4 regions of the Streptacidiphilus cavernicola genome follow, and region 4 is predicted to be linked to each of the others. Evidence: riboswitches for the same ligand, from Rfam matches in the RefSeq annotation. Region 4 holds a riboswitch; each other region holds the start of a gene.
The links. A riboswitch is a leader RNA that binds a small molecule or an ion and turns the genes downstream of it on or off. The one in region 4 is predicted to bind cyclic di-AMP.
Positions count from the first base shown of each region.

Region 1: linked by a shared signal. The riboswitch ahead of ACEZDE_RS08990 (C40 family peptidase) and the one ahead of ACEZDE_RS18055 (M23 family metallopeptidase) in region 4 are both predicted to bind cyclic di-AMP.
Region 2: linked by a shared signal. The riboswitch ahead of ACEZDE_RS20355 (transglycosylase family protein) and the one ahead of ACEZDE_RS18055 (M23 family metallopeptidase) in region 4 are both predicted to bind cyclic di-AMP.
Region 3: linked by a shared signal. The riboswitch ahead of ACEZDE_RS00540 (LysM peptidoglycan-binding domain-containing protein) and the one ahead of ACEZDE_RS18055 (M23 family metallopeptidase) in region 4 are both predicted to bind cyclic di-AMP.

Region 1 covers NZ_JBHFAB010000005.1:178,630-180,821, reverse strand. Annotated here, with positions in the region: gene ACEZDE_RS08990 (C40 family peptidase) at 108-1,088, opposite strand; cyclic di-AMP (ydaO/yuaA leader) riboswitch at 1,147-1,322, opposite strand; gene ACEZDE_RS08985 (C40 family peptidase) at 1,563-2,192, opposite strand, start outside.
Region 2 covers NZ_JBHFAB010000015.1:7,939-10,130, reverse strand. Annotated here, with positions in the region: gene ACEZDE_RS20360 (ABC transporter permease) at 1-14, shown strand, start outside; gene ACEZDE_RS20355 (transglycosylase family protein) at 113-1,309, opposite strand; cyclic di-AMP (ydaO/yuaA leader) riboswitch at 1,315-1,476, opposite strand; gene ACEZDE_RS20350 (hypothetical protein) at 1,626-1,910, opposite strand; gene ACEZDE_RS20345 (MarR family winged helix-turn-helix transcriptional regulator) at 2,069-2,192, opposite strand, start outside.
Region 3 covers NZ_JBHFAB010000001.1:116,734-118,925, forward strand. Annotated here, with positions in the region: gene ACEZDE_RS00540 (LysM peptidoglycan-binding domain-containing protein) at 113-877, opposite strand; cyclic di-AMP (ydaO/yuaA leader) riboswitch at 881-1,023, opposite strand; gene ACEZDE_RS00545 (aminoglycoside phosphotransferase family protein) at 1,178-2,192, opposite strand, start outside.
Region 4 covers NZ_JBHFAB010000012.1:179,086-181,277, forward strand. Annotated here, with positions in the region: gene ACEZDE_RS18045 (undecaprenyl-diphosphate phosphatase) at 1-275, shown strand, start outside; gene ACEZDE_RS18050 (thioredoxin family protein) at 425-1,033, shown strand; cyclic di-AMP (ydaO/yuaA leader) riboswitch at 1,137-1,273, shown strand; gene ACEZDE_RS18055 (M23 family metallopeptidase) at 1,286-2,192, shown strand, end outside.

The sequences.
Region 1 (2,192 bases), on a different contig from region 4:
AACGAAAGGGCATGTCGCCGGGGGTGGCGCCGGACAACGCGAAGGGCCCGACCCCCCGTCAGGGGTCGGGCCCGTACGGCCGTTTGAGTGGCTGCGGGCCTATCGGCCTACAGGTGCCGCATCGCGTAGATCGAGCCGATCTCGCTCATCTTCTCGTACTTGACGACGGTCCCGGTGTGCGGGGCGTGCAGGATCTCGCCGCCGCCGGCGTACATCCCGACGTGCGAGTCGTTGTTGAAGAAGACCAGGTCGCCGACCTGGAGGTCAGCGGTGGAGGCGACCGCGGTGCCGACGTCCACCTGGTCGTAGGTGGTGCGGCCGATCGACACGCCGGCCTGGGCGTAGGCCCACTGCATCAGACCGGAGCAGTCGAAGGAGTTCGGGCCGGTCGCGCCGTAGACGTAGGGGTCGCCCAGCTTGGTCTGCGCGGCGGCGAAGGCGGTGGCCTCGGCGGCCGAACCGGCCTTGACCGAGCCCGGGTGGTAGCTGCTGCTGGAGCCGCTGTTCTCGGCGTGGGTGACCGCGGCGCGCTGGGAGGCGGTCAGCGAGGCGAGCTTGGCCTTGGCGGCGGCGAGCTTCTTCTGCACGTCGGCCTTGGAGGCGGAGAGCTGCTTGCTGGTGGCGTCGAGCTGCTTCAGCTTACCCTCGGCGTCGGCCTTCTCCCGGTCCAGGGTCTTCTGGTCGGACCTGAGCTGGTCCAGCAGGGCGGCCTGGCTGTCGGTGACCTGGCCCATGGTGGAGGCCTGGTTGAGGTACTCGGTGGGGTTCGCGGAGAGCATCAGCTGCACCGAGGGGTCGATCGACCCGCTGCGGTACTCCGCGCTGGCGACCTGGCCGAGCACGGCGGACTTCGCGGTCACCGAGGCCTGCTGGCGCGCGACCTGGTCCTGCAGGGTGGTCACCTGCTTCTGCAGGGTCTGCTGCTGGGACTGGGCCGCGTCGTACTTCTGGACGGCGGCGTCGGCGTCCTGGTTCAGCTTGTCGATCTGGGCCTTCAGCTGAGCCGTGGTCTGGGTGGGGGCTGCCTGCGCCGACTGGGTAGCGGTCGCGGCGAGCGCGACGGTCGTGGCGGCGGCGGCGGTGAGCACGGTTATCCGTGCACGGGTCGGACTCTTCGGTCGACGATGGGACGCCACGAAGGCGAGCTCCTTCTTCCTACGGCCGCCTACCGGGTGAGCTGACGGGTTCGGGCTGGAAGACGTGCCCTACGGCGCTTCACCGGCGGGGGCCGGCCTGGCGTCGATTCACCCCGAGGAAACATGGTTCCCCGGCTCCGAACTGACGGCCGGGGGCCGTACGGTCGGACTCGGCGGAAACCTCCGCTGCCACCCTGGTGGGTGATCGACTTCGCGGTGGTTCGATCGATGACACTAGTGACCCGAACGTGATCTATTCAAATCCCTGTAAGTAAAAACTCTTTTAGGTTTCGATGATGCATCAACTGCACGACCGAACGTAGTCATTGGATGACCGCATCAGATCGACATGGCGCTCAAATCGGACATACGCCCGAGGCTTTCGGGGCCCGTGTGACGTGAGTCACAGATGGTCGAGACGGGGCGTCAGAAGCGCCGGACCGCCACGATCGTGCCGAAGTAGGACAGCGGCTGGATATCCACGGTCAGGCCCGGCCGCGGCGCGCTCAGCAGCATCCCCTTGCCGGCGTAGAGGCCGACGTGGTCGCCGCTCTCGTTCACCACGATGTCGCCGACCCGCATCTGCGAGAACGGCACCGCGGTGCCGACCGTCTCGTCCGAGTAGGAGTAGTGCGGCAGCGAGATCCCGGCCTGGGCGTAGGCCCACATCACCAGGCCCGAGCAGTCGAACTGGTTCGGCCCGGAGCCGCCGGGGACGTACGGGGCGACGTTGACCTTGCTCATCGCGGCCAGCATCGCGGTGCGGGCCGCCGCGGAGATCCCGGAGAGGTCGATCTGCGAGACCGACATGTAGCTGCTGCCGGACGACGGCGGGGTGTAGCCGCCACCGCCGGCCGGCGCGTTCACCACCACCCGCTGGGCCGGGGTGAGCGCGTCCAGGATGCCCTGGGCGTGCTTGAGCTTCGCGTTGATGGAGGCCTTGGCCTGCTGCATCTGCTTCAGCAGCGCCTGCTGGGCCTTCAACTCCTGTGCGGCCTGGGCCTTCTCGGCGGCCAGGGTGTGCTGCTGGGCCACCAGCTGCGCGATCAGCGCGGC
Region 2 (2,192 bases), on a different contig from region 4:
ACGTGGTGTCCTGAAAGGGCGTTATCCCCGAAATGCCGATGGGGCCCGCATGCCGGAGTCGGCGTGCGGGCCCCATCGGTGAGGAGGCAACCTCGGTCAAGCGGTACGACGGTCAGCCGATGCGGCCGGCGAAGGTCGGCGCCCAGTTGGCGATGGTGTCGGTCTTGACACCGGCGCTCGGGTTGGCGGCCTCGACGTAGGCGCCGTTGCCGGTGTAGATGGCGACGTGGTAGGCGCCGGCGTCGCTGCCGTCGCTGGACCAGAACAGCAGGTCGCCGGGCTGGAGGTTGCTCAGCGAGACCCGGGTGGATGCGGCGGCCTGGTCCTCGCTGGTGCGGGGGATGGAGATGCCGGCCTTGGCCAGGGTGGCCTGGGCCAGGCCCGAGCAGTCCCAGCTGTTGGGGCCGGTGCCGCCGTACACGTAGGCGTCGCCGACCTGCGCCTGGGCGAAGGCGATGGCCGAGGCCATGCTGCCGGAGGCGTAGTTGCTGCTGTTGTCGCTGCTGCTCGCGGACGTGGTGGTCACGGCGGAGCTGGTGACCGCGGCGTCGCCGCTGGAGCTGGAGCCGGAGTTGCTGGAGCCGGAGCTGTCGGAGCTGGTGCCGGAGGTGACCACGCCACCGCTGAGCTTCAGGATCTCACCGGGGTAGATGACGTTCGGGCCCTCGGTCAGCGAGGCCCGGTTCAGCTGGTACAGGCGCTCCCAGCCACCGGAGACGTGCTGCTTGGCGGCGATGGTGGAGAGCCAGTCGCCGGCGACCACGGTGTAGGTGGTGATGTTGCCCGACGGCGCGGCGGAGGAGCCGGTGGACGCCGAGCTCGACGAGTGGGTGCTCGGGGTGGTGCTGGGCGCGCTCGCCGCGGAGGAGCTGGAGGAGCTGCTGGACGAGCTGGAGGAGGTGTCCACCTGGGCCGGCGCGCCGCCCGCGGTCAGACCGGCCTCCGGGCCGCACACCGGCCAGGCGCCGGGGCCCTGGGAGGCGAGGACCTTCTCGGCGATCGCGATCTGCTGGTCCTTGGTGGCCTGGTCGGCGGTGGCGGCGTACTGGGTGCCACCGTAGGCGGCCCAGGTGTCGGCGGAGAACTGCAGGCCGCCGTAGTAGCCGTTGCCGGTGTTGATCGACCAGTTGTTGGTGCTCTCGCAGCTGGCCACCCGGTCCCAGGTGCTGACCGGAGCAGCGGAGGCGGAGGTCGCGCTGACGAGCGGAATCGCGAGGCCGACACCGGTGAGACCGGCGGAGGCGATCAGACGCTGGGTACGGCTGTGGCGGGACTTGGCGGCACGGTGACGGCCGTTGTGGGACAGCATGAAAGTGCGTTCCTCTCCCACGCCTGCGAGGTGAGCTGTCGGATTCGGGCTGGAGTTGCCCGGCCGTGCGCTGCACGGCTTCACCCCTAGCTGCGACCATGTGTCCGTGACACGCGGTCGCAGCGGCAAACCTGGGTCCCCCGCTCCTGCCATGGTGCTGTGTGTGGGTCTTCGACATCCCCGGTGGCAGGACTCGGCGTTCCGGAGTTGTCTGTTCCGCTTAAACGCGGCGCCAGAAAGATAGACATACCGGAGGGCAAACTACAACCGGCTGTGATCTGCACCACACACCATCCCCCGCCGTTCGACGGGCGCACTACCCCCGACCGGCGCCCAGCGGGGTGATCACCGCACCCTCCAGCCGACCCCCGACCGCGAGCGCGTGCCCTCCGCAGAGCAGCAGCATGCCCCCGGCCGAGTCCGCCACCTGATGCGTCGCCAGATCCGGGCAGGGGGCCGCGAACCGGTCGTAGTCCCAGGTCCGCGGACAGCCGGGAGCGGCGCAGACGCTGCCGTCGGCGACGGCCCGCAGAGTGGCGCCGTGCTCGGGGCAGACGCCCCAGGTGACCTGGCAGCGGAGCGGGTCAGGGTTGTCGGACATGCATCAGACCTTTCGGACGAAGATGAGAGGGATATGAGAGAGGTCACAGCCAGACCCGGCCAACTCCCGCACACAGCAAGGACACAGGAGCATTTCCGTTAAAACGGACATACCACCTATAAGGCACCGTCAGTCGCGTCGGCCCAGGACTCGCAGGGTCAGGACTCGCAGGGATCGGGGTTCTCCAGCCCGCCGAGGATCTTCTCCGACACCGCGGCCAGCACCGCGACCTGATCCGCGCTCAGCCGGTCGAACACCAGCCGTCGGACCGACTCCACATGC
Region 3 (2,192 bases), on a different contig from region 4:
GCCCCGGGCCACGCGCACCTCGCGACTGTCTCACCCGCCGGATCCCCTACTCACGAGTAGTTCATCTCGTGGGCGGAGGACCCGGCGGCACTGACGGACCACGGACGGACGGTCAGCCGACGGTGAGGTGCTGACCGGGGAAGATCAGGTTCGGATCGGCGCCGACGGTGTCCTTGTTGGCCCGGTACAGCGCGGGCCAGCCGCCGCGGAGGTGCGCGGCGGCGGCGATCTCGGAGAGGTTGTCCCCCGGCTTCACCGTGTAGCCGCCGTGCCCGACGCTGTGCACGGCCGTGGTGGTGGTCGTGGTGGTCCCGGCCGGGGTCTTCGCCGCGGCCGTGCCCGTGGTCTTCGCCGGAGCCTTGGCCGGGGCCGCGTGCTTCGGCGTGCTGCTGCTCTTCCTGGTGGCGGCGGCCTGCTCGGTGCCGCCGCTGTGCTTCCCGGTGCCGGCCTTGGACGGCGTCCCGGTGTCCACCGACGCCGGAGCGCCGCCCTGGGAGAGACCGGCCCGCGGCCCGCAGACCGGCCAGGCGCCGGGCCCCTGCGAGGCGAGGACCTTCTCGGCTATGGCTATCTGCTGGCCCTTGCTGGCGTGGTCGGCGGTGGCGGCGTACGCGGTGCCGCCGTAGCCGGACCAGGTCGAGGCGGAGAACTGCAGCCCGCCGTAGTAGCCGTTGCCGGTGTTGATGGACCAGTCGCCCCCGCTCTCGCAGCTGGCGACCTTGTCCCAGGTCGAGACGGAGGCTGCGGAGGCGCTGGTCGCGCCGATCAGCGGCAGCGCGATCCCGGCGGTGCCGAGGCTCGCGGTGGCCACCAGGCGGGCGGTGTTGCTGGTGCGGGGCTTGCGATGACGCCCGGAGGCGTTGCTGGTGAAGGGCATGACGGAGTCCCTCTCCGACGCCTGCGAGGTGAGCTGTCGGGTTCGGGCCGTGAGGTAGCCCGGGCGCTGACGCGCCTTCACCCCTAGCCGCAGCGCTGTGAACTGCGGCGACTTACCTGGGTCCCCCGCTCCTGCCCAATCAAAGAGTCTGGGTCCCGCCCCGCGGCTGGACAGGACTCGGCGTCCCGCGCGACGGCCGCCCGCACGTGCGGGCGTTCCCGGAAGGCTAGGCACTGCCGCACCAAGACCACAAGCCCCAACCGTCCCGCCGAAAACCCTCCGAGACCGGCCGAGGCCGCGTCAGCGCTCCTTCCGCGCGGTCAACGACCTTTCGAACCAACGGGTGTGGTGCCATGTGACCAAGGCCGACCGGACCGTCTCCCGATCCGGGACGGCTCGCAGCCGCAGCGGCCCCGCCGCCGCCGCGAGCGCGCCCTGGGCACGGGTCACCGCCCAGTCCAGCGCCCGGTCCTCCGGCATCGCACCGAGGCTGAGCGCCGCCCGGATCACGTCCGGGTAGACCGACTGGGCCAGCTCGTAGCCGCGGTAGTGCCGCAGGTCGCGGCCCAGGCCGACGGCGTGCTCGGGCGAGGTGCGGATGACCGCCTCTTCCCAGGCCGCGACCACCTGGCGCTCCTGCGCGGCGGGGTAGCGCATCCGGCGCAGGTGGACGGCCAGGTCGTGCAGCGGGTCGCCGAACATCGCCAGCTCCCAGTCCACGAACCTGAGCCGGTCGTCGTCCGCGACGATGATGTTCCGCCGGTGCACATCGGTGTGCAGCAGCGCGAACGGCCGCTCGGTCAGCGGCGGCAGCGCCTCGCCGAACCTGCTGATCGCGTCCCCCGGCACGCCCAGGGCGCTGAACAGGTCGCCGAACTCGCCCTGGTTGGCGTCGCAGAGCCGCTCCTGGGCGAACCGCACCCGGGCCCGCAGAAAGCCGGTGGAGTCGCCGTCCTCCGGCCAGCCCTTCGGCAGTTCCGGCAGGTCGGAGCGCTGAAACTGGGTCAGCCGGCCGAAGAACCAGGCGATCTGCGCGACGTGGCGCTCCTGGACCGGCAGCCCGTCCGGATACCGCCGGGCGAAGGTCTCGCCGCTGACGTAGAGGTGCACGGCGGTGCCGTCGTCGTCGCTGTGCAGCACCCGCGGGCCGTCCGGGCCCCGTCCGTCCGCCGGGTCGGCGCGGATCGCGGCCAGTCGGCGGAGCAGGGCCGCCTCGTCCGGCCAGACCCGCTGGACCAGCTCCGGGCTCGACCGGCGGACCCGGACCAGCACGGTCTGGCCGCTGCCGAGGCCCAGCAGCCGCGCCTGCCGGTCG
Region 4 (2,192 bases):
AGGGCATGCGGCACGAGGACTCCGCCCGCTTCGCCTTCCTGCTGGCCACGCCGGTGATCGGGGCGGCAGCCCTGCTCAAGGTGCCCTCGCTGATGGGTTCGGCGGGCGACGGCATCCGCGGCCAGGTGCTGGCCGGTGCGGTGGCGGCGTTCGTGGCCGGGTACGTCGCGGTGCGGTTCCTGACCAAGTACTTCGAGACCAGGACGCTGACCCCGTTCGCGATCTACTGCTTCGTGGCCGGGCTGGGCAGCCTGGCGTACCTGACCCTGACCTGACCCGGCGTGACCCGACCTGACCCGTACGGGTGGCTCGGCGGCGCGTGAACCGGTCCTGGGGCGGTTCCTCTGCTCGAATGATCGTCCGACGTACATCGGCGTGCATCTGAGGTACGCGACGTACACGGCGGCGAGGAGAGGCGCGTCCGATGACCATGACCGGTCGGCCGGGACGGGTGCTGCGGGGCGTGCTGGCGGCGCTCTCGGGCCTGCTGCTGCTCAGCGGCTGCGTCGTGGTCGGAGGCAGGCCGGTCGGCGGTCCCGCGGGCGGTGCGAACCGGCCCGGGGGCGTCTCCGGGGACTCGATGGGGCTGGCCCGTCCGTTCCTGCCGCTGCCTGTGGTCGCCCCGGCCGCCGTCCCCGAGGGCTACGACCCGTCCGCCGACGCCGCGGCAGACCTCGCCGCCGCGCTCGCCGCGGCGCGTGCCGACGGGCGGCCGGTGCTGCTGGACTTCGGGTCGTCCTGGTGCGAGGACTGCCAGGCGCTGACCACGCTGGTGCAGAGCCCCGGCGTGCACCAACTGCTGGCCCGGGACTACCACCTGGTCACCGTCGACGTCGGGCACTACGACCGGAACACGGAGCTGGCTGCCCGTTATGTGACGCTGCCGGGCGACGGCATCCCGGCTCTGGTGGTGCTCGCCCCGGACGGCTCGAAGCGGGCCGCCCCCGGCGCCCAGCAGTTCGCCGACGCCAGGAACCTCGGCGCTGACCAGGTCGCAAACCTGCTGGTGGACTGGCTCTTTACCAAGAACTGACGCTCCGTCCCCAACTGCACCCCCGGGATCTCTTGGATTCAATCGTCACTAGGATTACCTTTCTATAACGCAGTGCGAAGTTCAGCCGTTCGACGGACGGCGTCGCATGTGATCGCCTAATCCAGCGTGTTGGAACCGGGGAACCACGTACTTCCTGGGGTGAATCGGCCGAAACCGGTCGTAGGGGACCTTCCTCCCCGAACCCGTCAGCTAACCCGGTCGGCGAGAGGGAAGGAAAGGAGTACGCCGAACGTGGCGTCGCACCAGCCCACTTGGGCACCCGCACAGTCCACGGCCGTGCTCGGCTTCGCGGCCATGGCCGCGGTCGGAGCAACCGGTCTCGCCGCCCAGCCCGCCTCGGCGGTGGACGGCTCCGCGCGGGGCACCACGCTCGTCGCCCAGGAGCACGACCGGGCCGAGCCCGCCGTCGCCGCTCCGGCCACCGACCCCGGCCTGGCCCTGGCCGACCGGATCCGCGCGCAGGCGGTCCAGCAGCGCGCCACCGCGGAGGACGCGGCCCGTCGGCAGGCCGCGCAACTGGCGGCGGCCAAGCTGGCCATGGCGCAGCAGATCGCAGCGGACGACCAGGCGCGGGCGCAGGCGGCGGACGAGCGCGCGGCGGAGGCGCGGGCCGCCGAGGCCCACGCGGCGGCGCTGCGGGCGGCGGAGGCGGAGGCCGCGCAGGCGGCTCAGGCGCAGGCCCAGGCCGCGCAGGTCCAGGCGCAGGCTGCTCAGGCTCAGGCCGCCGCCCAGGCCCAGCAGTGGGCGGGGCAGGCGCAGGCGGCTCCGTTCGCCGGGTCGGCCACGGCGACCGCGACTCCCGCCCGTACGGCGGTCGGCACGCTGGTGGCCCCGGTGGCCGGGGCGGTTCGCGGCGACGGCTTCGGGCAGTCCGACTCCTACTGGGCCCACCTGCACACCGGCCAGGACTTCGCCGCGCCCACCGGCACCCCGGTGGTGGCGGTCGGCGAGGGCGTGATCACCTCGGCCGGCTGGGCCGGGGCGTACGGCTACCGGGTGGTGCAGACCCTGCCGGACGGCACCGAGCTGTGGTACTGCCACCTCTCGGCCATCGGCGTCGGCGCGGGCCAGGTGACGGCCGGTCAGCCGATCGCCCGGGTCGGCGCGACCGGCAGCAACGTCAGCGCCCCGCACCTGC